DNA from 2 places in the Pseudomonas sp. AC070 genome. Region 1 is predicted to be linked to the other one. Evidence: predicted binding sites of a transcription regulator. Region 1 holds the regulator's gene; the other holds the start of a gene.
What was found. The regulator FliA, encoded in region 1, starts transcription of late flagellar genes. The targets are predictions, from matches to a motif close to CTAAAGTTTNNNNNNNNNNNGCCGNTAA.

Region 1 (14,843 bases):
GTCAGCGATGCCCTGCAGTTGCTACGCGAATTGGTACAGGCGAAATAGGCCATGGCCGAGAACGAGAATGGCGCGGAGAAGAGCGAAGAGCCCACGGACAAGCGACGCCGCGAGTCGCGAGAGAAGGGCCAGATCGCACGGTCGCGCGAGCTCAATACCTTTGTCGTGCTGGTGGCGGGCGTTGGCGCGCTGATGAGCTACGGCGGCGCCATGGGCGATGCCATGGCCACCATCATGAAAGAGAACTTCTCCCTTAGCCGCGAGCTGCTGATGGATAACGGCAGCATGGCGCTGCAGTTCGAGAACGCCATTTACATCGCCCTGATGGCGCTGTTCCCGTTCTTCGTCGTGCTGCTGGTGGCCTCGATTCTCGGGCCGATTGGCTTGGGTGGCTGGTTGTTTTCGCCGCAGTCGATGGCGCCGAACTTCGGGCGGCTCAACCCGCTGCCTGGCATCAAGCGCATGTTCTCGGCCAAGGCCGGTCTGGAGCTGCTCAAAGCCCTCGCCAAGTTCGCCCTGGTGCTGATGGTGGCGCTGGCGGTGCTCAACGCCGACAAGCGCGACCTGCTGGCCCTGGCCCATGAGCCGCTGGAAGCGGCGATCATGCACAGCATCACGGTGGTGGGGCGCAGCGCCATGTGGATGGCCTGGGGGCTGATTTTCATCGCCGCCGTCGACGTGCCATTCCAGCTCTGGGACAACCGGCAAAAAATGCTGATGACCAAGCAGGAAGTCCGCGACGAATACAAAGACAGCGAGGGCAAGCCCGAGGTCAAACAGCGGATTCGCCAGATGCAGCGGGAGATGGCTGAGCGCCGCATGATGGCCGCCGTGCCTCAGGCCGACGTGGTTATTACCAACCCGACGCACTTTGCCGTCGCGCTCAAGTACGACCCGCAGCAGGGTGGTGCGCCGGTGCTGCTGGCCAAAGGTGGCGACTTTGTGGCGCTGAAGATTCGCGAAATTGCCAATGAACACAAAGTGATGGTGCTGGAATCGCCTGGCCTGGCGCGGGCGATTTTCCACTCCACTGATCTGGATCGCGAGATTCCGGCGGGGCTTTACCTTGCCGTGGCGCAGGTGTTGGCGTACGTCTACCAGTTGCGCCAGTTCCGTTCGGGCAAAGGCAAGCGGCCTGATCCCCTGAAAGATCTGCCCATTCCGCCAGACCTGCGTCGCGATGAGTAACTGAAGGGCGTGTAGGAGCGACCTTGGTCGCGAACCCTGCAAACCCCGTTCGCGACCAAGGTCGCTCCTACAAAAAAGCATTCAAGCCCCAATCCCAAAGTTGGACGACTTCTTGCAAAAGCCCCGCTAGCGACGCGTTTGCGTCAAAAGTTTGAATGGCGAGGAATGGGCTTGTGGCAATAGATCGCGCACAACTGATCGGCGATGTTCGGGGCAACCTGGCGGGCTTGCGGCACGGCAATATCGGTATTCCGCTGTTGCTGCTGGTGATGCTCGGCATGGTGATGTTGCCGGTGCCGCCGTTCATTCTCGACGTACTATTTACCTTCAGCCTGGCGCTTTCGATTGTCGTGCTGCTGGTGGCGATTTATGCGTTGCGCCCGCTGGATTTCGCCGTATTCCCGACCATTCTGCTGGCCGCCACGCTGCTACGCCTGGGCCTCAACGTGGCTTCCACCCGCGTGGTGTTGCTGCACGGTCAGGAAGGCCACGACGCCGCCGGTAAGGTGATTCAGGCCTTCGGTGAGGTGGTGATCGGCGGTAACTACGTGGTCGGTATCGTGGTGTTCGCGATTTTGATGATCATCAACTTCGTGGTGGTCACCAAGGGTGCCGGCCGTATCTCCGAGGTGAGCGCGCGTTTCACCCTCGACGCCATGCCCGGCAAACAAATGGCGATTGACGCCGACCTCAACGCCGGCCTGATCGATCAGGTTCAAGCCAAGCTGCGCCGCAGTGAAGTGGCCCAGGAAGCGGACTTCTACGGTTCCATGGACGGTGCCAGCAAGTTCGTGCGCGGTGACGCCGTCGCCGGTTTGCTGATTCTGTTTATCAACCTGATCGGTGGCATGGCCATCGGTATCGTTCAGCACGACCTGAGCTTCGGCGACGCTGGCCGCATCTACACCTTGCTGACCATCGGTGACGGTTTGGTGGCGCAGATTCCATCGCTGCTGCTGTCCACCGCCGCCGCGATCATGGTGACCCGTGTTTCCAGCTCCGAAGACATGGGTCAGCAAGTCACTCGCCAGATGTTTGCCTCGCCCAAAGCCTTGGGCGTCGCCGCTGCGCTGATTATCGCCATGGGCCTGGTGCCTGGCATGCCGCATTTCTCCTTTCTCAGCCTGGGCTTTCTGGCCGCAGGTGGCGCGTATTGGATCGCCAACAAGCAACGCAAACTCAAGGTGGCCGAAGTGGCCGAAGTGCAGCGCCAGCAAGAGCTGCTGCCGGCCCAGCGCGCTCAGGAAGTGAAAGAACTCGGTTGGGATGACGTAACGCCGGTGGACATGGTGGGCCTGGAAGTGGGCTATCGCCTGATTCCGTTGGTAGACCGCAACCAAGGCGGCCAGCTGCTGGCGCGGATCAAGGGCGTGCGTAAAAAGCTCTCGCAAGAGATGGGCTTTTTGATGCCCTCGGTGCACATCCGCGACAACCTCGATTTGCAGCCCAACGCCTACCGTTTGACGCTCATGGGCGTGAGCCTGGCCGAAGCCGAGATTTACCCGGACCGCGAGCTGGCGATCAACCCCGGCCAGGTGTTCGGCACGCTCAACGGCGTGGCCGCCAAAGATCCGGCGTTCGGCCTGGATGCGGTCTGGATCGACCAGTTCCAGCGCGATCAGGCGCAGTCGTTGGGCTACACCGTGGTCGACGCCAGCACCGTGGTCGCCACGCACCTGAACCAGGTGCTGCACAAGCACGCCCATGAATTGCTCGGCCATGAGGAAGTGCAGCAGCTGCTGCAATTGCTGGCCAAGGGCTCGCCGAAACTGGCCGAAGAATTGGTGCCGGGCGTGGTCTCGCTGTCGACCTTGCTCAAGGTGTTGCAGTCGTTGCTGCAAGAGCAGGTGCCGGTTCGCGATATCCGTTCTATCGCCGAAGCGATTAGCAACGTGAAGAGTCAAGATCCCGCCGCCATGGTGGCAGCGGTGCGTGTCGCGCTGTCGCGCTCAATCGTGCAAGGCATTGTGGGACTAGAGCCGGAGCTGCCTGTGATCACCTTGGAGCCGAGGTTGGAACAGATATTGCTCAATAGTCTACAGAAGGCCGGTCAAGGCTCCGAGGATGGCATTCTCCTGGAGCCAAGCATGGCCGAGAAGCTGCAGCGTTCCCTGGTGGACGCCGCGCAACGCCAGGAAATGCTCGGCAAGCCTGCGATTCTGCTGGTAGCCGGTCCGGTTCGGGCGATGCTCTCGCGGTTCGCACGGTTGGCAGTACCGACCATGCACGTGTTGGCGTACCAGGAAATCCCAGACAACAAGCAGGTCACCATCGTTGCCACGGTGGGTCAGAACTGAACTGAGGCTTAGGTCATGCAAGTTAAACGCTTTTTCGCCGCCGATATGCGTCAAGTCATGAAGTTGGTTCGCGATGAGCTGGGCGCCGATGCGTCCATCATCGGCACGCGCCGTGTCGCCGGAGGCGTGGAATTGACCGCTGCCCTGGACTACCAGGCGCCGGTGATTCCTGCACGCCAGCCGAACCCTGAGCTTGAGAACGAGTTGCGTCGCACGCAGTCGATGCTGGTGTCGGCGCAAGCCGATCTGGCCACCCGTGTGGCCGGCGAAAAAATGAAAGACGGCCAGTTGTTCGCCAATGAGTCCATCGTGGCGCCCGAGTTGCCGGCCTCGTTTGTTCGCCCTGAGCGACCAAAACCGGCTGCCGCACCGGCGCCGCAACCTGCGAAGGCGGTGGCAACCGACCAACGCAGCCTCGACGCCATGCGTTTCGAATTGAACGGCCTGCGCGAGCTGATTGAAGTGCAACTGGGCTCGATGGCCTGGGGTCAGATGCAAAGTCGCCGTCCGCAACAGGCTGCGCTGTGGCGTCGTCTGCAACGCATGGGCTTGCCGGCAGAATTGTCGCGCGTGCTGCTGGAGCGGGTGTCTGCCGTGTCCGAGCAGCGTCAGGCCTGGCGCATGATTCTTGCCCACCTGGCCCACGCGATCAAAACGCCAAAAGTCGAGCCGCTGGAAGAGGGTGGTGTGATCGCCCTGGTTGGTCCGGCTGGTATGGGCAAAACCACTACACTGGCAAAAATGGCGGCGCGTTATGTTTTGAAATACGGCGCGCAACACGTGGCGCTGGTGAGCATGGACAGCTACCGCATCGGTGCCCAGGAACAACTGAAAACCTTGGGTCGCATTCTTAATGTGTCGGTGACCCAAGTGGACCCCGGCACCTCGCTGACCCAAGCGCTCGAGCCATTGGCGCGCAAACGCGTGGTGCTGATCGATACCGCCGGCTTGCCGGGTAATGATCCGGCGCTGCACATGCAGTTGGAAACCTTGGCCGGTCGTGGGGTCAAATCGAAAAATTATCTGGTTCTGGCCGCTACCAGCCAGAGCCAAGTGCTCAAGGCGGCCTACCATAGCTATAAGCGTTGCGGTCTGAGTGGCTGTATTCTTACCAAGGCCGATGAAGCAACCAGTTTGGGCGAGGTTTTAAGTCTGGCTATAAGCCAGCATCTACCGGTAGCCTATCTGGCAGACGGTCCGCGCATTCCAGATGACTTGCACGTTCCGCGCAGTCATCAGTTGGTGAGTCGGGCCGTGAGTTTGCAGGCGCCTCAGGAGCCCAGTGAAGACGCCATGGCCGACATGTTCGCCGGGCTGTACCAGAACCCGGCGCGTCGCGCAGGCTGATTCGCTGTAGAGCAAGGCAGTAACGAAATTTAGTCGTTCAGATTGGCCCGGTGCCGAGCCTGAACGTAATCAGCCAAGTGGCCTCAGTCGAGCTAGACAAGGTGTGTAGATAACATGGGTATGCATCCCGTACAGGTGATCGCGGTGACCGGCGGCAAGGGTGGCGTCGGCAAGACCAATGTTTCGGTCAATCTTTCCCTGGCCCTGGCTGACCTTGGTCGGCGTGTGATGCTGATGGACGCCGACCTGGGCCTGGCCAACGTGGACGTGCTGTTGGGCCTGTCGGCCAAGCGCACCCTGGCTGACGTCATCAGTGGCGAATGCGAACTGCGCGACGTGCTGCTGCAAGGGCCGGGTGGCATCCGCATCGTGCCGGCAGCCTCCGGCACACAAAGCATGGTGCAGCTCACGCCCATGCAACACGCTGGCCTGATTCAGGCGTTCAGCGACATCAGTGACAACCTCGACGTATTAGTGATCGACACCGCTGCCGGTATTGGCGATGCGGTGGTGAGCTTTGTGCGCGCGGCCCAGGAAGTGATTGTGGTGGTGTGCGATGAGCCCACCTCCATCACCGACGCCTACGCCCTGATCAAACTGCTGAACCGCGACCACGGCATGAGCCGTTTCCGTGTGCTGGCCAATATGGCGCACAGCCCACAGGAAGGTCGCAACCTCTTTGCTAAGCTGACCAAAGTGACTGATCGTTTCCTCGACGTCGCCTTGCAATACGTCGGCGCTGTGCCTTACGACGAGTCGGTACGCAAGGCGGTACAGAAGCAACGCGCAGTTTATGAGGCCTTCCCTCGCTCCAAGTGCGCGCTGGCATTCAAGGCCATCGCGCAGAAGGTCGACACCTGGCCGTTACCAGCCAATCCGCGTGGGCACTTGGAGTTCTTCGTGGAGCGTCTGGTCCAGCAACCGCTTGCTGATACGGCCGTATGACATCAGGCAATGGGCTCCGTATGTATAGCAAGGCACAGGCGCAGGACTCCCAGCACCAGTTGATCGAGCGTTACGCGCCTCTGGTCAAACGCATCGCCTACCACTTGCTGGCACGTTTGCCGGCAAGCGTGCAGGTGGAAGATCTGATCCAGGCCGGCATGATCGGTCTGCTTGAAGCCTCTAAGAAATACGACTCCAGCAAAGGCGCCAGTTTTGAAACTTTCGCCGGCATTCGTATACGTGGATCTATGCTGGATGAGGTACGCAAGGGCGATTGGGCGCCGCGTTCGGTGCACCGCAACAGTCGCATGGTCAGTGACGCAATTAGAAAAATTGAAGCCCGAACGGGCAGAGACGCTAAAGATCAAGAAGTTGCGGCCGAACTCCAATTGAGTCTCGAGGATTACTACGGCATTCTTGGCGACACTTTGGGCAGCCGCTTGTTCAGTTTCGACGACCTTCTTCAGGACGGCGAGCACACAGGTCTGCGTGAAGACGCTGGCATTACCCACTTCGAGCCTTCGCGCGATCTGGAAGATGAACGCTTCCAATCGGCATTGGCGGCGGCCATCTCTGGACTGCCTGAACGTGAACAGTTGGTGTTGTCGCTGTATTACGACGAAGAACTGAATCTCAAGGAAATTGGCGAAGTGCTGGGGGTCAGCGAATCGCGGGTCAGCCAGTTGCATAGCCAGTGTGCCGCTCGTTTGCGTGCACGCTTGAGCGAGTGGCGCGCTAGCTGAGCGGCACTGCCAGTTTCTCGATTCAACGCGCATCCAGGTGCTGGGTGCGTTTAGGACTGTACGGAGGTCGACTTGGACAAAAACATGAAAATCCTCATCGTTGACGACTTCTCAACGATGCGACGGATCATCAAGAACCTCTTGCGTGACTTGGGATTCACCAACACCGCTGAGGCTGATGACGGAACCACCGCTTTACCCATGCTGCAAAGCGGCAGCTTCGACTTTCTCGTCACTGACTGGAACATGCCGGGAATGACCGGTATCGACCTGCTGCGTGCGGTTCGCGCCGATGACCGTCTCAAGCACCTGCCGGTGCTGATGGTGACCGCCGAGGCCAAGCGCGATCAGATTATCGAAGCGGCGCAGGCCGGGGTGAATGGCTACGTAGTGAAGCCGTTCACAGCTCAAGTGCTGAAAGAGAAGATCGAAAAAATCTTCGAGCGTGTTAACGGCTGATCCCGGCCGTGGGGGCAATATGGCGCACGACGATCTACCCATGGGCGACCTTGAGTCGTCCCTAAAATCCAATGCCCGCGAGCTCGTTGATAGCCTTGAAAAAGGTAATTTTGGCGAAGCGGTGCAGCTCATTCATGAGCTCAACAAAGTGCGTGATCGTGGTCTTTACCACGAAGTGGGAAAACTGACGCGTGAGCTGCACAACGCCATCGTCAATTTCCAGCTTGACCCACGCGTGCCACATGCCAAGGAAGTGTCGCAAATCACCGACGCCACTGAACGCCTGAACTATGTCGTGACGATGACCGAGAAAGCGGCCAATCGCACCATGGATCTGGTGGAGCAGAGCGCGCCGCTGGTTAACGACCTCAACGATGAAGCCACTGCGCTGGGCGCCGACTGGGGTCGCTTTATGCGCCGCGAGTTGGGTGCCGAAGCTTTCCGCGAATTGGCCAAACGCATCGAACTGTTCCTCGCCCGAAGCGAACGTGACAGCAGCAAATTGTCGGGGCATCTCAACGACATTCTGCTCGCCCAGGATTACCAGGACCTCACCGGTCAGGTGATCAAGCGCGTTACGCAACTGGTTACCGAAGTGGAAAGCAACCTGCTGAAACTGGTGCTTATGGCCAGCCAAGTGGACCGTTTCGCGGGTATCGAGCACGACCATGCCGTGCTGCGCGCCGAGCAAGAACAACAAAAAGAGCCTTCTCATGGTGAAGGTCCGCAGATTCATGCCGATAAGCGTGAAGACGTCGCTTCCAATCAGGACGACGTGGACGATCTGCTATCAAGCTTGGGATTCTAGGGAGCACACAGATGAGCTTCGGCGCCGATGAAGAAATCCTCCAGGACTTCCTGGTAGAGGCCGGCGAAATTCTTGAGCAGTTATCGGAACAATTGGTCGAGCTGGAAAGCCGCCCGGATGATTCCAATCTGCTCAATGCGATTTTCCGCGGATTCCACACCGTCAAAGGTGGCGCCGGCTTCCTCCAGCTCAATGAGCTGGTGGAGTGCTGCCACATTGCCGAAAACGTGTTCGACATCCTGCGCAAGGGTGAGCGGCGCGTTGACTCGGAGTTGATGGACGTCGTTCTCGAAGCTCTTGATGCCGTCAATGGCATGTTTTCTGAAGTGCGCGAACGCACCACGCCGACACCGGCTACGCCAGAGCTGTTGGCGGCGCTGGCCCGTTTGGCCGAGCCGCAGAGTGCCGCAGAATTGGCCGGTGCGACTGCCGAACCAGAGGCTGAACCCGAACCCGACGTTGCCGAGGCGCCCGCTGCGGCAGAAGCCTCTGGCGATATCACCGACAGCGAATTCGAGCAGTTGCTCGATGCCCTGCACGACGAGCCCAAAGCGCCCGTAGCAGCCGCCAGCGGTGATGAAATTACCGACGACGAATTCGAATCGCTACTCGACCAGTTGCACGGCAAAGGCCAGTTCGCTGCTGCTCCTGCCGCGCCCGCTGCGCCGGTCAGCGCGCCGCCTGCCAGTGCGGCCCCGGCCGCTGCCGGTGGTGGCGATGAAATTACCGATGACGAATTTGAAGCGCTGCTGGACCAGTTGCATGGCAAAGGCAAATTCGTTGAGCCCGCCGCTGAGCCGCAAGCGCCCGCCGCGCCAGTAGCAGCGGCAACGCCTGCGGCGAGTGGCGCTGGCGACAACATTACCGACGACGAATTCGAGGCCTTGCTGGATCAACTGCACGGCCAAGGGAAATTCGTAGAACCCGCTGCCCAGGCGCCAGTGCCGGCCGCCGCCGCGCCGGCGAAAGCAGCTGCACCTGCGCCCAAGCCCGCCGCGAAAGCCGAGCCGGCCAAACCTGTCGCCCCGGCTAAACCTGCCGCTGCGCCAGCCCCGGCACCTGCTGCTGCCGCTGCTGATAAAGCCGGCCCAGCCGCCGAAGCGGAAACCACCGTGCGCGTCGACACCGCGCGGCTGGACGAAATCATGAATATGGTCGGCGAGTTGGTGCTGGTGCGTAACCGTCTGGTGCGTCTGGGACTCAACAGCGGCGACGAGAACATGTCCAAGGCGGTGTCCAACCTCGACGTGGTGACGGCAGATCTGCAAACCGCGGTGATGAAAACCCGCATGCAGCCGATCAAGAAAGTCTTCGGTCGCTTCCCGCGTTTGGTTCGCGACCTGGCCCGCAGCCTGAAAAAAGAGATCAACCTGGAGCTGGTCGGTGAAGAAACCGACCTCGACAAAAACCTGGTTGAGGCACTCGCCGACCCGTTGGTTCACTTGGTGCGCAACTCGGTGGACCACGGTATCGAGTCGCCGGAAAAACGCGAAGCCGCCGGCAAAAGCCGCGGCGGCAAAATCGTGCTGTCGGCGCAGCAAGAGGGCGACCACATCCTGCTGTCGATTTCGGACGACGGCAACGGCATGGACCCCGACGTACTGCGCGCCAAAGCGGTGGAGAAGGGCGTGCTCGACAAAGACGCCGCAGACCGCCTCAGCGAAGCCGAATGCTACAACCTGATTTTCGCCCCGGGCTTCTCGACCAAAACCGAGATTTCCGACGTGTCTGGCCGTGGCGTGGGCATGGACGTGGTGAAAACCAAGATTTCCCAGCTCAACGGCATCATCAACATTTACTCGGCCAAAGGCCAAGGCACCAAGATCGTCATCAAGGTGCCGCTGACCTTGGCGATCATGCCGACCTTGATGGTCATGCTCGGCAACCAGGCGTTTGCGTTCCCGCTGGTTAACGTCAACGAAATCTTCCACCTCGACCTGTCGCGCACCAACGTCGTCGACGGTCAGGAAGTGGTGATCGTGAGGGACAAAGCCTTGCCGCTGTTCTACCTCAAGCGCTGGCTCATCAGCAGCGCCCAGCACGAAGAGCAGCACGAAGGCCATGTGGTGATTCTGTCGGTGGGCACGCAGCGGATCGGCTTTGTGGTCGATCAGTTGGTGGGCCAGGAAGAAGTCGTGATCAAGCCGCTGGGCAAGATGCTCCAAGGCACTCCGGGAATGTCCGGGGCCACCATTACGGGTGATGGGCGCATTGCCCTGATTCTGGATGTGCCGAGCATGCTCAAGCGTTACGCACGCCGCATCTGATGCGGTGTGTCACTCAGCGTAGATAAGGCATGGAGCGTGGCATTTACGGGACGTAAATAAGCGCTCCGCCTGCTTGCGCAGCACCAAGCGCGACGGCCCAACGGGGTCTCGGGCGGGTACAAAGGAGCGGTTATGGCAGTTAAGGTTCTGGTGGTGGACGATTCCGGCTTTTTCCGCCGGCGTGTCTCGGAGATTCTCTCCGCCGACTCGAATATCCAGGTCGTTGGCACTGCCACCAATGGTCGCGAAGCGATCGATCAGGCCCTGGCCCTCAAGCCTGACGTGATCACCATGGACTACGAAATGCCGATGATGGATGGCATTACGGCCGTGCGTCACATCATGCAGCGCTGTCCCACTCCGGTACTGATGTTCTCCTCGCTCACCCACGAAGGCGCGCGCGTTACGCTCGATGCGCTGGATGCCGGTGCGGTGGACTTCCTGCCGAAGAATTTCGAAGACATCTCCCGCAACCCCGAGAAAGTCAAACAACTGCTGTGCGAGAAGGTACACACCATCGCCCGCAGTAATCGCCGCTACAGCGGTATGCCTGCTGCCGCGCCGGCACCTGCGCCCAGTCATGCGCCCGCCGCCAGCTCTTCCAGCACCGCCACCAGCAGCACCCCTGCGCGCCCCGCGCCAGTTGCGCCACGGCCGGCTCCTGCAGCGCCTGCTGCCGGCTCCAGCGCAGCGCCCAAGCGCAAGCCTTACAAACTGTTGGCCATCGGCACCTCGACCGGCGGCCCGGTGGCGCTGCAACGCGTTCTAACCCAACTGCCAGCGAATTTCCCCGCGCCCATCGTGCTGATTCAGCACATGCCGGCCGCCTTCACCAAGGCGTTTGCCGAGCGCTTGGACAAGCTGTGCAAAATCAGCGTGAAAGAAGCCGAAGACGGCGACCAACTGCGCCCCGGCCTGGCCTTGCTGGCGCCCGGTGGCAAACAAATGATGGTCGACGGCCGTGGCACGGTAAAAATTCTGCCTGGCGATGAGCGCCTGAACTATCGCCCGTGCGTGGACATCACCTTCGGCTCCGCCTCCAAAGCGTATGGCGACAAAGTTCTGGCCGTGGTGCTTACCGGCATGGGCGCCGACGGCCGCGAAGGCGCGCGCCTGCTCAAGCAGGGCGGCAGCCAGGTGTGGGCGCAAGACGAAGCCAGTTGCGTGATTTACGGCATGCCCATGGCCATCGTAAAAGCCAACCTCGCAGACGCGGTTTACAGCCTTGATGACATCGGTCGACACCTGGTGGAGGCCTGTGTCTGATGGATGTACTTAGCCTTATCGGGGTGATTTTGGCGTTCGTTGCCATTCTGGGGGGCAACTACCTGGAAGGCGGCCACGTCGGCGCACTGGTCAATGGCCCGGCTTTTCTGATTGTGGTGGGCGGTACCTTGGGCGCGGCGTTTCTGCAAACGCCGATGTCGGTGTTCAAACGTTCGTTGGCCGTGGTGCGCTGGATTATTTTCCCGCCACGCATCGACCTGGCCGGCGGCATCAACCGCGTGGTGGGTTGGAGCATGACGGCGCGTAAAGAAGGCTTGCTCGGTCTGGAAGCGGTCGCTGACGTCGAGGCTGACCCTTACGCCCGCAAAGGCTTGCAATTGCTGGTGGACGGCGCCGAGCCCGAAGCCATTCGCAGCATTCTGGAAGTGGACCTCTACACCCAGGAAGGCCGCGATATTCAAGCCGCCAAGGTGTTCGACAGCATGGGCGGTTACTCGCCCACCATCGGCATCATTGGTGCGGTCATGGGCCTGATTCATGTGATGGGCAACCTGGCCGACCCGAGCATGCTGGGCAGCGGTATCGCCGTGGCGTTTGTCGCCACCATCTACGGCGTGGCCTTGGCCAACCTGTTTTTTTTACCCGTGGGCAACAAGCTCAAAGCCATCGCCCTGCGCCAGTCGCGTTACCGGGAAATGCTCCTGGAAGGCATTCTCTCGATTGCCGAGGGTGAGAATCCGCGCTCCATCGAGCTCAAGCTGCAAGGCTTCATGGACTAAAGGTCGGGCTCACTATGGCGCGTCGGCGGCATCAGGAAGAACATGAAAATCATGAACGTTGGCTGGTCTCCTACGCCGACTTCATTACGCTGCTGTTCGCCTTTTTTGTGGTGATGTATTCAATTTCCTCGATCAACGAAGGCAAGTACAAAATTCTTTCCGACACGCTGGTGGGCGTTTTCAACCAGCCCGACCGCGCCGTCAAACCGATTCCGGTCGGCGAAGAAAGGCCGCTGACCACTGAACCTGAAAAGATGCAGGACCAGGACGAAGCCCACGGCGAAGACCCGAGCAAGGCCCTGCAGGAAATCAGCGATGCGGTAAAAGCGGCGTTCGGCGACCTGATCAAAAGCGATGAATTGAAGGTGCGTGGCAACGAGTTGTGGATTGAAATCGAGTTGAACTCGAGCCTGCTGTTTCCCAGCGGTGATGCCATTCCCAACGACACGGCCTTCACCATTATCGAAAAAGTTGCCAAAATTCTGGCGCCTTACGAGAATCCGATTCATGTGGAAGGGTTCACAGATAATCTTCCGATCAAGACCGCGCAATTTCCTACGAACTGGGAGTTGTCTACGGCGCGGGCAGCTAGCATTGTAAGAATGATGGCCATGGATGGCGTGAACGCCGGGCGCCTGGCAGCGGTCGGTTATGGAGAGTTTCAGCCAATCGCGGATAACGCGACGGCAGAGGGAAGAGCGCGCAATCGCCGGGTGGTGCTGGTGGTGTCACGCAACTTGGATGTGCGACGCAGCGTGAGCGGTGTAGGCAGTGCTCATGCCCAGCCCGACGCCGCGTTAGAGCGGGCTGGCACACAACCTGCACAACCGCCTGCGGTGCAGCCGCCTTCGGGCGGTGCTGTCAATTCCCCGTCGCCGGCCCCTTAGGTTGGCGCTTGTTCTCGGTAAGCCCTTGGTGCGCCGGGAGGATAACGAACATGAGAGTCTGGGCAGTAGCCAATCAAAAAGGTGGGGTCGGCAAGACCACCACGAGCATCGCACTCGCAGGGCTGTTGGCCGATGCGGGCAAGCGCGTGGTTGTGGTCGATCTCGATCCACATGGCTCCATGACGAGCTATTTCGGGCATGACCCCGATTCGCTGGAGCACAGCGCATTCGATTTGTTCCAGCACCAAGGCAGCGTGCCGCAAGGGTTGCCGGGGCAATTGCTGTTACCCACCAGCCATCCGCTGATTTCGCTGATGCCTTCCAGCACGGCGCTCGCCACCCTTGAGCGGCAGTCGCCGGGGCAGAGCGGCCTGGGCCTGGTGATCGCCAAAAGCCTGGCGCAGCTGTGGGATGACTTCGACCACGCCATCATCGACAGCCCGCCCTTGTTGGGCGTGTTGATGGTGAACGCCTTGGCAGCCAGCCAGCAGTTGGCCATTCCTGTGCAAACCGAGTTTCTCGCCGTGAAAGGTTTGGAACGCATGGTCAGCACGCTGGCGATGATCAACCGCTCGCGCAAACAAGCCTTGCCGTACACCATCGTGCCGACCCTGTTCGACCGCCGCACCCAGGCCTCGTTAAGCACCTTGCGCACGCTGCGCAATGCCTACCCGGACCACCTGTGGCCCGCCTACATTCCGGTCGACACCCGCTTGCGCGATGCCAGTCGGGCAGGGCAGACGCCTTCACAATTCGATGACAAGAGCCGGGGTGTACTGGCGTATCGCGCGCTGCTCAAGCACTTGCTCAGCCACGAACTGTCTGCGCAGGTCGCATAGCATGGCGATTTTTGCTATCAGGGCTGACTCAAGTCTGCGGCGGATGCTGCCGATATATGAGTCAGTCCATTTCACCGGGTTTGTTCTATGAGTCGTCCTACCGCTACCGCTAATCGCCCGCAGCTGGCCTTGCAGTCCTATCTGGACGGCTTGCTGCAGGAAGCGGCTGCCGAACTGGCCGACGCGTTTCCCGCTGAGCCGGTGAGCCTTGCTGTCGTTGCGCCAGCACCGGCGCCGGTGGCGGCTCCCGTGCGTGCGATGCAGCCTGCGCCAGCGCCTGTTAGCAAGCCGAAGCCGGTGGCGGTTGAGTCCGACGCCGTTTCCCTAGATGAATTCGAAGCCGCTGTGCTGGAAGAACAGGTGCGCGACGCGCGTCTGCAAGCGCCGCCCGTGGCTGCCCGACCTGCTGCGGTAGTGCTGGAGCGGCCGACGCTGGTCCTGCCTACCCTGGAAATGCCCAAGCCGTTGCTGATGCCAACCTTGCTGGTCGAGCAAGCGCAGCCGGTGGCGGAAAAACCGATTGAAGCAAAACCCGTCGTCGAAAAACCCGTGGTGCTCGCACCGCCGGTGGTTGAGTCGGTCGTCGAGCAGCAAATTCAGACAGACATGACGCCCACGCCGCCGCCGTTGCAGCTCGAAGGCCAACCGAGCTGGGGCGAAGAGCCGTTCGAGTGCCTGCTATTCGACGTCGCCGGCCTGACGCTGGCGGTGCCGTTGGTGTGTTTGGGCTCGATTTACCCGCTAGTCGGCCAGGAGCTGACGCCACTATTTGGCCAGCCGGACTGGTTCCTCGGTATCCTCCCGTGCCAGGCTGGCAACCTTCGTGTACTCGACACCGCGCGCTGGGTAATGCCCGACCGCTACCGCGATGATTTCCGCCAGGGCTTGCAGTATGTGATTTCCGTGCAAGGCTACGAATGGGGTCTGGCGGTGCATCAGGTCAGTCGCTCGATTCGCCTGGACCCCAAAGAGGTCAAGTGGCGCAGTCAGCGCAGCCAGCGTCCGTGGCTGGCAGGTACCGTTATCGAGCATATGTGTGCGTTGGTGGATGTGGCCG
Region 2 (14,961 bases), 1.4 Mb from region 1:
TCCGGCATCAAAAGCGCCTACCCGGACCCAAGCAAACTGGAAGGTCGCCTGACCCTCTACGTGGCCAACCTGGCGGCACGCAAAATGAAATTCGGCGTGTCCGAAGGCATGGTGCTCGCCGCCGGCCCTGGCGGCGAGGAAATCTACCTGCTCAGCCCGGACAGCGGCGCCAAACCGGGGCAGCGCGTTAAGTAACGTCACCATCAGACGGGGCTGAGCGATCAGCCCCGTTTTTTTATTTGCAAGGAAGCGACGATGAAAGCTTTATGGATTGTTCCCCTTCTGCTCTTGGCGCTGGCGGGCTGCGGCAAACAAGACGGCTACTCGAGCGAGAACGCCGTGTCGGGCAGCGCCGATGTTCAGGGCGAGAAAGCCAAAGCCGGTGCGTTCCTCGCCTACGAGCACTACGTCACCCTTGAACTGGACGAAGCAGCCGTGCGCCAGCGCCTGGCCGATACGCGTGAAGCCTGCACCAGCGGCCGCTTTGGCGCCTGCGACCTGCTTGGCATTGAACAAGGCGAGAGCAGCTACAACGCCGGGCAACTGCGCGTTCGCATCGTGCCCGACGGTGTTGAAAAGCTCGTGTCCCTCGCGGGCGAAGGCGGCAAGCTAGTCAGCCGCACCACCCATGCAGAAGACCTCGCCCAGGCCGTCTCCGACAACAACCAAGTGCGCGAGCGGCTGCAACGCCAATATAAAACCCTCGAACAATTCCAAGACCGCAAAGACCTCAGCGTCAGCGACATGCTCGCCCTCGCCCGCGAAATGGCCGAGGTGCAAGTTCAACTCGACGCCACCTCCCAGGAGGCCGCGCAGCAGCAACGGCGCATCAACACCAACCTGCTGACCCTCTCCTTCCGCACCGAAACACAACGCGAGGACCGCTTCAGCCGCATCGGCGAAGCCTTCGGCAACCTGCTCGACAACGCCACCGACGGCACCGCCAAAGCTCTGGAAGTGCTGGGCTACAGCATTCCGTTCCTGATCGTGCTCTTCCCGCTAGCGCTGCTGGTGCGCTGGTTGTGGCGCAAGGTGACGCGGCGCGGGCAGCAGCGGACAACTAAAGGCTGAAATAACATTGGGCCCGCCTGGGCTCGCACGGAAGCACATCATGAAAAAATCTGAAGCCGTAATCGTGACCTTGGTTACAGGCGGCATGCTGTTCAGCTTGCTTCACCACAACAGCGTTTATCGCGACCGTTATGCCAGCCGCGCCGATTGCGAACGCGACTGGCAAAACAGCAGTTACTGCGAGCCGGCCTCCGGCACGGGCACGGGTGGTGGCGGCGGAATCGGCTGGGGCAGCCGCAACCGCACCGACTACTACGGTCCTAGCTACGAAACCGGAGCGCGCCCTGCCACGGCACAGCGCCAACTGATTGCGGGCAACGAGTTGGTTACGCGCAGTGGCTTTGGCCGATCCGGCGCACGCTTTTCCGGAGGTGGTTAGTGCAGCGGATCGCCTTCACGCCGCGCCCCGATTGGCGGCAGCGCTGCGAAGAACTGGGCTTTACCTTCCATAGCATCGACGGCGTGTACTGGGACGAGTCGGTGGCCTATGAACTGAGCCTGGCCGAGGTCGAAACGCTTGAGCAGGCCAGCAAAGACCTGCACCAGCGCTACCTGAGCGCTGTCGCCTGGGTGATCGAAAACCGCTACTTCGAACCCTTCGACCTGCCGCCCCACGCCATCCACTTGATCACGGAGTCCTGGCAATGTGAGGAGCCGGCGCTGTATGGCCGCTTCGATTTTTCCTGGAATGGTCAGGGCGACCCCAAGCTCTTGGAATACAACGCCGACACGCCCACCAGCTTGCTGGAGGCGAGCGTGGTGCAGTGGTATTGGCTGCGCGACGTGCTGCCCGAAGCCGACCAGTTCAACTCGATTCACGAAAAATTGATCGCGCGTTGGCGCGAGATTGCAGCGGGCCAGCGGGTGCATTTCGCAGCGATCGACGGCCATGAAGAAGACACCGGCAACGCCCGCTATATGCAGGACGTGGCGCTTCAGGCCGGGCTGGACACGCGCTACTTGCCAGTGGAAGCCATCGGTTTCGATGGCCGGCAGTTTGTCGACCTGGACGATCAGCCCATCACGCGCTGCTTCAAGCTCTACCCGTGGGAATGGCTGCTGCAAGACGAGTTTAGCGACCAACTGGCCAGCAGCGCCCTGCGCTTTCAGGAGCCGGCGTGGAAGATGCTGATGTCGAGCAAAGCCATGCTGCCGATTCTTTGGCGGCTTAACCCTGACCATCCGAACCTGCTGGCCGCCAGCTTCGAGGAAGACTTGCCGGGGCGCTATGTGCGCAAGCCGCTGTATTCGCGCGAAGGCCAGAACATTCGGATTGTGGCGGGAGAACACTCGCAGGAAAGCGATGGCCCCCATGCTGAAGGCCGCTTTATCTACCAGACCTACGCGCCGCTGGCCAAGTTTGCTGGCAGCTATACCGTGCTCGGCAGCTGGATGGTCGGCGATCAGGCTGCAGGGCTGGGCATTCGCGAAGACGCCAGCCTGATCACACGCGACAGCAGCCGTTTCGTCCCTCATTACTTTGTCGACTGAGGCGCCCGCGCCCTTTCGCCGTTCAGGAGCATTTCCGTTATGGCTTTACTGACTAACCTGCCCGCCTTTTTTGTGTATTTCGCCGTAGCGCTCGGTTTGTTCGGCGCCTTCGTTTTTATCTACCTGCACCTGACGCCCTACCCGGAGCTCAAGCTGATTCGTCAAGGCAACCTATCCGCCGCGCTGGCGCTGCTGGGCAGCATGCTCGGTTTCGCGCTGCCGCTGGCCAGCGCCATCGCTCACAGCGTGAGCCTGCTCGATATGCTGGTATGGGGCTTGGTGGCGCTCGTGGTGCAGGCCTTGGTGTATTTGCTGGTGTCGCGGCTGTTGCCCGAGCTGCGCGCAGGTATTGGTGAAGACAGCACTGCCCACGGGCTTTTTCTTGGCGGAACCGCTTTGTGTGTAGGGCTGATCAACGCCTCGTGCATGGTGTACTGAGACCGCGCCATCCCCGATAATGGCGCCCCTCTCTGGCAACACAACGACACCCGCGCGTAATGACTGCTTTTTTCCTCGCCCTGCTTGGCGCCGCCCTGGTGAACAACCTGCTGGTGCTGCTGCCTGCTGGCGCCGATGCCGTGGGCACGCACCCAGCGCGCATGGCGCAGTTGGGACAGGTGAGCGCGGTGTTGATTGCCCTCGCCACGCCGCTGGGTTGGCTGCTGTTTCACAGCGTATTGCTGCCGCTTAAGCTCGATTACCTGCGGTTGTTTGTGTACGTGCCAATGCTGGCCGCGCTCGCCTGGCTAACGGTTTCGGTTTTCCGTCGGAGCGAGCGTGCTCACGACGCTTCGCCCTTGTTTATCCCCAGCGCCGCCGCGCTCGCAAGCATCTTGCTGGCCGAGCCTCACACCTTCGCGCTGGCCGTGGCGCAAGGCATTGGCGGTGGACTGGGTTTCTGGTTGGCGTTGCAGGTGCTGGGCGATCTGCTTGGGCGCATTGATCACGACGCTGTGCCAGTGGCCTTTCGCGGCGCGCCGCTGTTGTTGATTGGCGCGGGTTTGATCGGCGTTGTGCTGCTCGGTCTGCAAGGGCTGGCGCCGCTATGAGCAGCCTGATCACCGCCATCGACGCCTTGTTGCCGCAAACCCAGTGCGGAAAATGCGGGCACCCCGGCTGTAAGCCTTACGCCGAGGGCATCGCCCAGGGTGAGGCGATCAACAAATGCCCGCCCGGCGGCGAGGCCACCATTCAAGCCTTGGCGCAGTTGCTGAAGGTGCCGGTGCTACCACCGGAACTGCCGCCCATTGCCCCGCAAGTGGCGTTTATTCGCGAGGCCGAATGCATCGGCTGCACCAAGTGCATTCAGGCATGCCCGGTGGATGCCATTGTCGGCGCGGCCAAGCTGATGCACACCGTGATCACGGACGAATGCACCGGCTGCGAATTGTGTGTGGCGCCCTGCCCGGTTGATTGCATCGACCTGCGAACGCTGCGCGAACCCGCCGCGCAGGAGCAGCGTCTGCGTGCTGATCATTTCCGCTGGCGCCATGAGAACCACCAGGCTCGCTTGCAACGGGAAGAAGCGCGTCGCCAACGCGACCGTGCAGCCCGCGCTGAGCGTCAGGCACAGCCTCAATCGATGGCCTTGGATCCGGTGCAAGCGGCCATCGAGCGAGTGAAAACACAGAAATCCGCCAGCCTCGATGAGCGGGTCAAGCGCCTGAAAATCGAAGCGGCCATGGCGCAGGTGGCCTACAGCAAGGCGCAAAAACAGCTCGCCACCTACGGCACACCGGAGCTGGCGCAGCAGGTTGAGGAACTGGGCCAGGCGGCCGCAGCCGCACAAGCAGCGCTGCAAGCGGCCAAGCCTGCGGCCAGCGAAGACAGCCAGGTGGCGTTGAAGAAAGCCAAGGTCAATCTCGCCGTCGCTCGCGCGGCGCTGAAAACCGCCGAAGGCAGCGGCGCCGGGGCAAGCGAATTGAAACCGTTGCAAGCGGCTCTGCTGGCGGCCGAAACGGCGTTGCACCAGGCCGAAGACGCCTGCAACAAGCCGGCGCCAGACCTGCAGCGCATCGACAAGCGCCCTATCGACACCGGCTTGCGCGACCTGAAAACCGACTTGGTGATGGCCCGCGCGGAGGTCAGCAAGTTGCAGCGTCGTCAGCCAGTCGATGAGGCGGCGCTGGCCAAGGCGCAGCAACGTCTGCACCAGGCGCAGGAAAAGCTCGATGCCTACCAGCCCGGCTAACCCCGCGTTCGACCCGCGCCCTGGCATGCAATGGGTGTTGCTCGCCTGCGTGCCCGGTGCGCTGGTGCTGTGCTGGCACTTCGGTTGGGGCACGTTGCTGCAATTGCTGCTCGGCCTAGCCACGGCAGTAGCGTGTGAAGCGCTGGCGCGACGTGCGCAAGGAGCAGCGCACTTTTCGCTCGGCGATGCCGGGTGGTTGGGTGATGGCAGCGCGCTGGTGACCGCCGCCTTGCTGGCGTTGGCGCTGCCGCCGTACGCGCCGTGGTGGCTGAGCGTCAGTGCAGCGGCGTTTGCTCATGTTGTCGGCAAAGCGCTGTTCGGCGGCTTCGGTAAAAACCCGTTCAACCCGGCCATGCTCGGCTATGCCTTCGCCCTGCTGGCCTTTCCCGCGCAGATGACGCAGTGGCCCGCGCCGGGCGATGCCCACGGTTTGTTTGCCGGGCTACAGCACATTTTTATCGGGCCGGTGCCGGTGGACGGCTGGAGCCAGGCCACGGTGCTCGACAGCCTCAAGCACAACGACCGGCTGACGGTGGACGAACTGTTCCAAAGCAACCCAGCGTTCAGCCATTGGCAGGCCGGCTGGGTGAATGTGGCGTTTCTGCTTGGCGGCCTGTTGCTGATTCAGCGCAAGGTCATTCGTTGGCACACCCCGGTGGGCGTGCTCGGGGCGTTATTTGTGGCCAGCTTGCTGTGCTGGAACGGCTCCGGCTCGGATTCCAACGGCTCGCCGTTTTTTCATCTGTTCTCCGGCGCCACGATGCTGGGCGCATTTTTTATCGCCACCGAGCCGGTGTCCGGCGCGAGTAGCGACCGCGCCCGCCTCTGGTTCGGCGTCGGCGTTGGGCTGTGGCTGTACGTAATCCGCACGTGGGGCAACTACGCTGACGGCATGGCCTTCGCCGTACTCGGTATGAACCTGTTGGTACCGATGATCGAGCGGCGGGCAGCGAAACCCTTAGCGGAGGTGGCGAATGACTAAGCGCAATGCGCTGGTCATCGGCGCGTTATTGCTCGCGCTGATGACTGCCGTGGTGGGCGTTCAGCACCTGCTCGGCGACCAGATCGCCAGGGAACGGCAGGCCGCCAGCGAGCGCGCCTTGTTGGATTTACTGGCGCCCGGCAGCTACGACAATCACCCGACTGCGGCGCCGATGGCCTTGGCCGATAGAGAGCAACTGCGCCTGCCGGAGCCGGCGTTTGGCTACCTCGCCACCTTGAGCGGCGTGCCCGTCGCGGTGCTGCTTCCAACGCGCGGCGAAGGGTACGAAGGCAGCATCGAGTTGCTGTTGGCCATCGCGCCGTCGGGGCAGTTATTGGCCGTCAAGGTGCTGAGCGAACGAGAAACGCCAGGCCTGGCAGACCTCAGCAACGCGGCGAGAAGCCCGTGGTTGCGCGGTTTTTTCGGTCGCAGCGCCGGTGATGCCGATTGGCGGATGAAAGCCGATGGTGGCCCATTCGACCAGATGGCGGGCGCCACCGTGACGTCCCGCGCGGTCAGCCAGGCCGTGCAACAGGGCCTGCGGTATTTCGATGCGCATAAAGCTCACCTGCTTCAAGGGGTGGCGCCATGAGGCCGCTTAATTGGCTGGCCCTGGCGCCGCTGCTGGGTGCCAGCGATTTGCTGATTAAAAGCCTGGGGCTGAGCATCGTGGCGCTGCCGCTGCTGATCACTGTGGGCGTGCTGGCCGGGCTGTTGCGCCGATTGGACGCCACGTTAGTGCGCGCAGTGTTGCTGCTCGCGGCGTGCGCCCTGCTGAGCGTCGCAGACTTGCTCATGCAGGCCAGAGCACTGGAGCTGCGCAATGCCTTGGGAATTTTTTTGCCGCTGCTTCTGCTCGCCGTAGTGCAGGCCCCGGCAAACGCGCTACAAGGGCTGCGCCACGGTTTGCTGTTCAGCGGGGTCGCCCTGCTGCTCGGCGCGCTGCGGGAATTGCTCGGCCTCGGCACGCTGCTCAGCCATGCCGAGTGGTTGTTTGGCCCAAGCGCTTCTGGCTGGTCTGTTCCCGGCTTCAGCGGATTGCCGCTTTTCGCCCTGGCACCTGGCGCGTTTATAGTGCTGGGCGCGCTGTGGGCGTTGTCCCGATCAGTGTTTCCCTCTTCTCTTTCTGCCGACCCGACCGCCGATGAACGCCGCTAAACGCTACGAAATTTTTCGCCGCCTGCACGAAGACAACCCCGAGCCGAAGACCGAGTTGGCCTACACCACGCCGTTTGAGCTGCTGATTGCGGTGATTCTTTCGGCGCAAGCCACCGACGTTAGCGTCAACAAAGCCACGGCCAAGTTGTACCCGGTGGCCAATACCCCGGAGGCGATTTACGCGCTGGGCGTGGACGGGTTGAGCGAGTACATCAAGACCATTGGCCTGTACAACAGCAAAGCCAAGAACGTGATCGAAACCTGCCGGCGCCTTATCGAGCTACACGGCAGCCAGGTACCGGAAAATCGCGAAGCGCTGGAAGCCTTGCCGGGCGTGGGCCGCAAGACCGCCAACGTGGTTCTCAACACCGCGTTCCGGCAGTTGGCGATGGCGGTGGACACGCACATTTTCCGCGTCAGTAACCGCACCAACATCGCGCCGGGCAAAAACGTGGTGGAGGTGGAAAAGAAACTGCTGAAGTTTGTGCCCAAGGATTTTCTGATGGATGCGCACCATTGGCTGATTTTGCACGGCCGTTATGTGTGTCTCGCCCGCAAGCCACGGTGTGGTAGCTGTCGGATTGAAGACCTGTGCGAGTACAAAGCCAAAACCTCGGACGATTGACTTTTTAATGTTCCTACTATCGCTCGATTGAAAAAATCTTTTTTACCCGTCCCGAATTTGCCTATATAAGGTGCGCCAATGGCCCTGTAGCCGGAGTGGACGTCAATGAGCACTAGCAAAGAAGAACTGGAACTCGACGAAGACGTGGTAAGTGACGAAAGCGAGGAAGTGGTGGAAGCACCGGTTGAGGTGGCAAAAACCAACCTGACCAAGCGCCGCATCATCGACAACCTCTTGGAAGAGCGACGGTTGCACAAACAACTGGCCGAATACGATTTTGATCTGTGATCAGCCAATAAAAAGCCCGACTTGATGTCGGGCTTTTTATTGGGCGCTGCCTCGCTTTTGTAGGAGCGACCTTGGTCGCGAACCCTGGAAACTCGGAAATCAGCGTTTGCAGGGTTCGCTAGCAAGCTAGCTCCTACAGGGCATCTTTTAGTCGCCGCGCGAGGGCGACAGCAGTTCAATTTTGTAGCCATCCGGGTCTTCGACGAAGGCCAGAATGCTGGTGCCGTGCTTCATCGGGCCTGGCTCGCGGGTGATTTTTCCGCCACGGGCGCGGATGTCTTCGCAGGCTTTGTAGACGTCGGCTACTTCCAGGGCGATGTGGCCGTAACCGGTGCCCAGCTCGTAGCTCTCGACGCCCCAGTTGTGGGTCAGCTCGATCACGCTGTTGTCCGCTTCGTTGCCGTAGCCCACGAATGCCAGGGTGAATTGGCCGTCGGGGTAGTCTTTGCGGCGCAGCAGGGTCATGCCCAGCACCTCGGTATAAAACGCGATGGATTTGTCCATATCGCCGACGCGCAGCATGGTGTGCAGCAGTCTCATCAGTCGTTCCTCATCGGTTGCCTGTGACAGGCTTATAAATGCAAACCCCGGCTCGTGGCCGGGGTTTGGTCAGCCGCAAAAGCTTATCAGAACAGCTTGCGACCCTTGTTGGCGGCGATGCGCATGCGCAGGGCGTTCAACTTGATAAAGCCAGCCGCGTCGGCCTGGTTGTACGCGCCGCCGTCTTCTTCAAAGGTGGCGATGTTGGCGTCGAACAGCGAGCCTTCAGACTTACGACCAGTGACGATGACGTTGCCTTTGTACAGCTTCAGACGAACCACGCCGTTCACGTGGGCCTGCGAGGCGTCGATCATCTGTTGCAGCATCAGACGTTCCGGGCTCCACCAGTAGCCGGTGTAGATCAGGCTGGCGTACTTGGGCATCAGCTCGTCTTTGAGGTGAGCGACTTCGCGGTCCAGGGTGATCGATTCAATGGCGCGGTGAGCACGCAGCATGATGGTGCCGCCGGGCGTCTCGTAGCAGCCACGGGATTTCATACCCACGTAGCGGTTTTCAACGATGTCGAGACGACCGATACCGTTCTCGCCGCCGATTTTATTCAGCGTGGCCAGCACGGTGGCCGGGGACATTTCCACGCCGTCGAGGGCGACGATGTCACCGTTGCGGTAGGTCAGTTCCAGGTATGTCGGTTTGTCTGGAGCGTTCTCAGGCGAGACGGTCCATTTCCACATGTCTTCTTCGTGCTCGGTCCAGGTGTCTTCCAGCACGCCGCCCTCGTAGGAGATGTGCAGCAAGTTGGCATCCATGGAGTACGGCGATTTCTTCTTGCCGTGACGCTCGATTGGGATGGCGTGCTTTTCGGCGTAGTCCATCAGCTTCTCACGCGAGAGCAAATCCCACTCACGCCACGGAGCGATCACTTTTACGCCAGGCTTGAGCGCATAAGCGCCGAGTTCGAAGCGAACCTGGTCGTTGCCTTTGCCGGTGGCGCCGTGGGAAATGGCGTCAGCGCCGGTTTCGTTGGCGATTTCGATCAGACGCTTGGCGATCAGCGGACGGGCAATGGAAGTACCCAGCAGGTACTCGCCTTCGTACACGGTGTTGGCGCGGAACATGGGGAAAACGAAGTCGCGAACAAACTCTTCGCGCAGGTCGTCGATGAAGATTTCCTTGACGCCCATGGCCTGTGCCTTGGCACGGGCTGGCTCAACTTCTTCGCCTTGACCGAGATCGGCGGTGAATGTCACCACTTCACATTGATAGGTGTCTTGCAGCCACTTGAGAATCACCGAAGTGTCCAGGCCACCGGAATACGCCAGGACAACCTTCTTTACGTCCGCCATGCCATCACTCCACGGGGTTCTACGGAAAACCCGCGATTCTACTGGCCGCGCCGCACAATTTACAGAGGCGCGACAGCTAATGACGATGAAGCGACGGATTCTTTCGTCTAAACGACGGGAAGCGCACAACCTGTAATCAGGACGTGGCAGCAGGTTTTATCGGCGCGCTCGCGGGCGTGGTCGGTGCTGGCGGCATTGGCTCGCGGGACAAGTGCACGGTCACCCGGCGATTTTTCGCACGGTTAGCGACATTGGTGTTGGGTACCAACGGATAACGCTCACCGTGGAAGCGAACGATGACCTGGCTTTCAGGAATGCCATTGGCCTTGAAATATTCCTGCACCGCCAACGCGCGACGGCGGGACATATCCAGGTTGGTGAGCCGGTTGCCGCCGTTATCCGAATGGCCGTCCAGCTCGATGTGGTTAACGCTGGGGTCGGCCTTGAGGTACTGCAGGATTATTTCCAGCTTGGCGCGGGAAAGATCGTCGAGGTCCGCACCGCCACCTGGGAAGGCGACTTGCACTTGTTTGATCTGGTCGAAATTCACTGGCAGCAGCTTGGTCGTGCAGTCCAGATAGTCGTGGTAGGCCTTGTTGAACTTGACTGGCAGCAGGCGAACTTCAACGCCCTCACCGCCGTCCGGCATGCGATGACGCACCACGGGGCTGCGGCCTTCCAGAATGCTGGTAAGCATGCGCGCGCCTTGTTGCTGGGTGCTGTTGAACGGCGTGGCGCCGTTGTCGACGGTGACGATCCCCAGATTGACGTCGCCGCGCCCCGGCTGCCACGGCGCTGCGGCCGCAATCAGCGTGGCGGAACCCGCGCCCAGCCAGCGCTCGCGGGCCTGCAGGCGGAAGGTGACCTGTTCACCGGCACGGCGTACGAATTGGCCTTGGCCGAAATCAGTAATGTCCTGCGACAGGCGGCACTCGAACTGATCGCCGTCGACCTTCCATTCAACCTTTTCCAGGCGCGTTTGGAAGGTGATCGCCATGGCCGGCAGGCTGGCGAATAAGCTGAACAAGGCGAGATAGCGCTGGCGCACGGTAGGCTCCATGAAGAATTACGGCGTTCTGATGGGGGTATCGGTTGGCGTTGGGAAAACTTGATAGCGGGTGCCGCTACCAGGCTTTTCCGGTAGGATTCGCAGCAGTTTTCACCGCACAAATTTCGCTGATCTGGTATCGCCCCCCATGACTGACCGCCTCACCCTGCTGCGTCCGGACGACTGGCATATTCACCTGCGCGACGGCGCGGTGTTGCCCCATACGGTCGCCGACGTCGCGCGCACCTTCGGTCGCGCCATCATCATGCCGAACCTGGTGCCGCCGGTGCGCAACGCCGCTGAAGCCGACGGCTATCGCCAGCGCATCCTTGCCGTCCGCCCCGCCGGTAGCCATTTCGAGCCGCTGATGGTGCTGTACCTCACCGACCTCACCAGCCCGGACGACGTTCGCAGCGCCAAGGCATCTGGGTTCGTACACGCTGCCAAGCTGTATCCAGCCGGCGCCACGACCAATTCCGACTCTGGTGTGACCAGCGTCGACAAAATTTTCCACGTGCTTGAAGCCATGGCTGAAGTGGGCCTGCCTCTGTTGGTGCACGGCGAAGTGACGCGCGGCGAGATCGACGTGTTCGACCGCGAGAAGGTGTTTATCGATGAGCACCTGACCCGTGTAGTCGAGCGCTTTCCTACGCTTAAGGTGGTGTTCGAACACATCACCACCGGCGATGCCGTGCAGTTCGTCAACAGCGCCCCGGCCAACGTCGGCGCGACGATCACGGCCCATCACCTGCTCTATAACCGCAACCACATGCTGGTTGGCGGCATTCGCCCGCACTTCTACTGCTTGCCGATCCTCAAGCGCAACGTGCACCAGGAAGCCCTGCTGGACGCCGCCACCAGCGGCAGTGCCAAGTTTTTCCTTGGCACCGACTCGGCGCCGCACGCTCAACACGCCAAAGAAGCTGCCTGCGGTTGCGCCGGCTGCTACACCGCCTACGCGGCGATTGAGCTGTACGCCGAAGCGTTCGAGCAACGTAACGCGCTGGACAAGCTTGAAGGGTTCGCCAGCCAGCACGGCCCGGACTTCTACGGCCTGCCGCGAAATACCGACACCATTACCTTGGTCCGTGAAGAATGGACTGCCCCGACCAGCCTGCCGCTTGGCGAGCACAGTGTCGTCCCGCTGCGCGCCGGTGAAAAACTGCGCTGGCGCTTGCTGGAGCAAACCGCGTGAGTGAAGACAACTACGACGACGAACCGGAAGGCGGCAGCAGCAATTCGCGCCACCCCATGGCCGCGCGCTTTCGCGGCTATTTGCCGGTGGTGGTCGATGTGGAAACCGGCGGGTTCAACTCGGCCACCGACGCGCTGCTGGAAATTGCAGCCGTCACCGTTGGCATGGACGAAAAAGGCTTTCTGTTTCCGGAGCACACCTACTTCTTCCGTATCGAGCCGTTTGAAGGCGCCAACATCGAGGCTGCCGCGCTGGAGTTCACCGGTATCAAGCTCGACCACCCGCTACGTATGGCGGTGAGCGAAGAAGCGGCGTTGACGGATATCTTCCGTGGCATCCGCAAAGCGCTAAAAGCCAACGGCTGCAAGCGCGCCATTCTAGTGGGCCACAACAGCAGTTTCGACCTGGGCTTTCTCAATGCGGCCGTGGCTCGCAATGATCTGAAGCGCAACCCGTTCCACCCTTTCTCCAGCTTCGACACCGCCACCCTCGCCGGCCTCGCCTACGGGCAAACCGTGCTGGCGCGCGCGTGTCAGGCGGCAGGCATGGATTTCGACGGCCGTGAGGCGCATTCCGCCCGGTACGACACCGAGAAAACCGCCGAGCTGTTCTGCGGCATCGTTAACCGTTGGAAGGAAATGGGCGGCTGGCAGGATTTCGACGATTGATCGCTGCCCCGCTCCGCTTTAGAAAACCCGGCCGCTGCGCCGGGTTTTTTGTGCCCGGCATTTGAGGATAAGACCGTTCATCAGTAAGCGTAGGAATCGTCCCCGTCGAGTTTTGACAAGCATTCTCATTAACATTAATATCCCCCGCATCAAGTCACTTTGAGTTCGGGCCTTATATGTACGTATGCCTCTGCATGGGTGTTACCGACGGTCAGATCCGCGATGCAATCTACGAAGGTTGCTGCAGCTACCGCGACGTTCGTGAGTCGCTGGAAGTCGCCAGCCAGTGCGGCAAATGCGCGACGCTGGCCAAGAAAGTCGTACGCGAAGCGCTTACCGAAGTGCAAAGCAGCCAGGCCGCCCTTGGATATGCACAATTTTCTGCGGCTTAAAGTAGTCAGTTTCTGAAAACCGGACCGCGTGTCCGGTTTTTTTATGCCTGAAATTCAATTAGTTAGCGCCAAGACGCGGAATCTAAACATTCTTATTCGGGTTTATTTTCTGTTTAAATTCAATTACTTACATTTGACACCTTAAACATGCGGGGGCAGACTCTCACGCTATAACCCCCTTGCACGGCAGGCCGCAGACATGAAAGGCGACAAGAAAGTCATCCAGCACCTCAACAAAATCCTCGGCAACGAGCTGGTCGCCATCAACCAATACTTCTTGCATGCGCGCATGTATGAAGATTGGGGCCTGAAAAAACTGGGCGAGCACGAGTACCACGAGTCCATCGACGAGATGAAACACGCGGACAAGCTGATCAAGCGCATCTTGTTCCTGGAAGGCCTGCCGAACCTGCAAGACCTCGGCAAGATTCTGATCGGCGAGAACACCAAAGAGATGCTCGAGTGCGATCTGAAGATCGAACACAAAGCGCACATCGACCTTAAGGAAGCCATCGCCTACTGCGAGAGCATTGGCGACTACGCCAGCCGCGAACTGCTCGAAGACATCCTCTGCTCCGAGGAAGAGCACATCGACTGGCTGGAAACCCAACTCAGCCTGATCGACAAAGTCGGCCTGCAGAATTACCTGCAATCTCAGATGGACGAGTAAATCGTCAGGCAATAAAAAGCCCCGCTTCGGCGGGGCTTTTTATTGCGCGTCAGCTAATCAAGCGTCGGCTTTGGCAGCGGCGGCTTTCACCATCGTTTGCAGCTCACCGTTTTCGAACATCTCAACCATGATGTCGCTGCCGCCAACCAACTCACCACCGACCCACAGTTGCGGGAAGGTTGGCCAGTTGGCGTATTTCGGCAGGTTGGCGCGAATTTCGGGGTTTTGCAGGATGTCGACGTAGGCGAATTTTTCGCCGCATGCCATGACAACCTGAGCGGCTTTCGACGAGAAGCCACACTGCGGGGCGTTCGGCGAGCCTTTCATGTACAGCAAGATGGCGTTGTTCGCGATCTGCTCTTTGATAGTTTCGATGATATCCATGGGTACCTCAGCACTAAGGCCTATCTGACTGTCAAACTCGCCGACTCACGGGCCGACACGGTGACGCGCATTGTATCGGAAAGCCGCGCACTTGGCGCGACCCTCCTATCGTCGTACCTATCAGGCCTACGCCGCCGCTACCACAACCGGCACGCCATTGAGCGCCGCATTGCCAGACAGCACGTCGAGGTGGCGTTCATCGGTCAGGTCGTTGGCGCTGGCGCCTGGTTGCGCGCTGGCAATCGCCATCTGCACGCCCGGCCGGCCGTGGCCCCAGCCGTGCGGCAAGCTCACCACACCCGGCATCATGTCGTCGCTGCTGGCCACTTCCACTTCAATCATGCCCACGCGCGACCGCACGCTGACGCGCTGCCCGTCGGTGAGCGCGCGACTGGCCATGTCTTGCGGGTTCATCAGCAATTGGTGACGCGGCTTGCCTTTCACCAGTCGGTGATAGTTGTGCATCCACGAGTTGTTGCTGCGTACATGGCGGCGGCCGATCAGCACCAGCTCACCGGCTTGCGGTACCGGCTGCGCCGCGAAACGGGCGATGTCATCGAGCAAAATTCGCGGCGCTGCCAGCACGGTTTTGCTCGGCGTTTTCAACCGCGCCAACAGATTGGGCTTCAAGGCACCCAGGTCGATGCCGTGGGGATGGTCGCGCAGCATAGCGACGGACAGTTTGTGCTCGGAGTTGTCGCCATACAGGCCCATGCGCAGGCCCATGTCGATCATCTTCGCCGGCTCCATGGTTGGCTTCAGCGTTGCCTCGGTTTTACTGGCAAATGCCTTGGCCAGTCCGATGAAAATCTCCCAGTCATGCAACGCCCCCTGCGGTTTGGCCAGCACCGGTTCGTTGAAGCGAGTGACGTTGCGCACGGCGAATACGTTGAAGGTGGTGTCGTAATGATCGTGCTCAAGCGGCGCGGTCGGCGGCAGAATCAGGTCGGCGTA

Region 2: ACZZ0Q_RS09100 (flagellar protein MotY) is a predicted target of FliA. The motif match lies at 10,736-10,763, and genes of this name have one in related genera.

Annotation. Positions count from the first base shown of each region.
Region 1 covers NZ_OZ409871.1:3,406,730-3,421,572, reverse strand. The annotation lists gene fliR (flagellar biosynthetic protein FliR) at 1-48, shown strand, start outside; gene flhB (flagellar biosynthesis protein FlhB) at 52-1,188, shown strand; gene flhA (flagellar biosynthesis protein FlhA) at 1,368-3,485, shown strand; gene flhF (flagellar biosynthesis protein FlhF) at 3,501-4,832, shown strand; gene fleN (flagellar synthesis regulator FleN) at 4,947-5,777, shown strand; gene fliA (RNA polymerase sigma factor FliA) at 5,774-6,520, shown strand; gene ACZZ0Q_RS15275 (chemotaxis response regulator CheY) at 6,605-6,979, shown strand; gene ACZZ0Q_RS15270 (protein phosphatase CheZ) at 6,999-7,787, shown strand; gene ACZZ0Q_RS15265 (chemotaxis protein CheA) at 7,799-10,054, shown strand; gene ACZZ0Q_RS15260 (protein-glutamate methylesterase/protein-glutamine glutaminase) at 10,187-11,320, shown strand; gene ACZZ0Q_RS15255 (flagellar motor protein) at 11,320-12,060, shown strand; gene motD (flagellar motor protein MotD) at 12,075-12,947, shown strand; gene ACZZ0Q_RS15245 (ParA family protein) at 12,998-13,786, shown strand; gene ACZZ0Q_RS15240 (CheW domain-containing protein) at 13,874-14,843, shown strand, end outside.
Region 2 covers NZ_OZ409871.1:1,993,759-2,008,719, reverse strand. The annotation lists gene metG (methionine--tRNA ligase) at 1-195, shown strand, start outside; gene ACZZ0Q_RS09165 (DUF4349 domain-containing protein) at 256-1,071, shown strand; gene ACZZ0Q_RS09160 (hypothetical protein) at 1,112-1,450, shown strand; gene ACZZ0Q_RS09155 (glutathionylspermidine synthase family protein) at 1,450-2,562, shown strand; gene ACZZ0Q_RS09150 (DUF350 domain-containing protein) at 2,602-3,000, shown strand; gene ACZZ0Q_RS09145 (Rnf-Nqr domain containing protein) at 3,060-3,611, shown strand; gene rsxB (electron transport complex subunit RsxB) at 3,608-4,753, shown strand; gene ACZZ0Q_RS09135 (RnfABCDGE type electron transport complex subunit D) at 4,734-5,735, shown strand; gene ACZZ0Q_RS09130 (RnfABCDGE type electron transport complex subunit G) at 5,728-6,327, shown strand; gene ACZZ0Q_RS09125 (Rnf-Nqr domain containing protein) at 6,324-6,893, shown strand; gene nth (endonuclease III) at 6,880-7,518, shown strand; gene ACZZ0Q_RS09115 (PA3496 family putative envelope integrity protein) at 7,624-7,806, shown strand; gene gloA (lactoylglutathione lyase) at 7,954-8,346, opposite strand; gene ACZZ0Q_RS09105 (argininosuccinate synthase) at 8,433-9,650, opposite strand; gene ACZZ0Q_RS09100 (flagellar protein MotY) at 9,787-10,698, opposite strand; gene pyrC (dihydroorotase) at 10,847-11,893, shown strand; gene rnt (ribonuclease T) at 11,890-12,561, shown strand; gene ACZZ0Q_RS09085 (bacterioferritin-associated ferredoxin) at 12,738-12,953, shown strand; gene bfr (bacterioferritin) at 13,153-13,623, shown strand; gene grxD (Grx4 family monothiol glutaredoxin) at 13,681-14,007, opposite strand; gene ACZZ0Q_RS09070 (molybdopterin oxidoreductase family protein) at 14,134-14,961, opposite strand, start outside.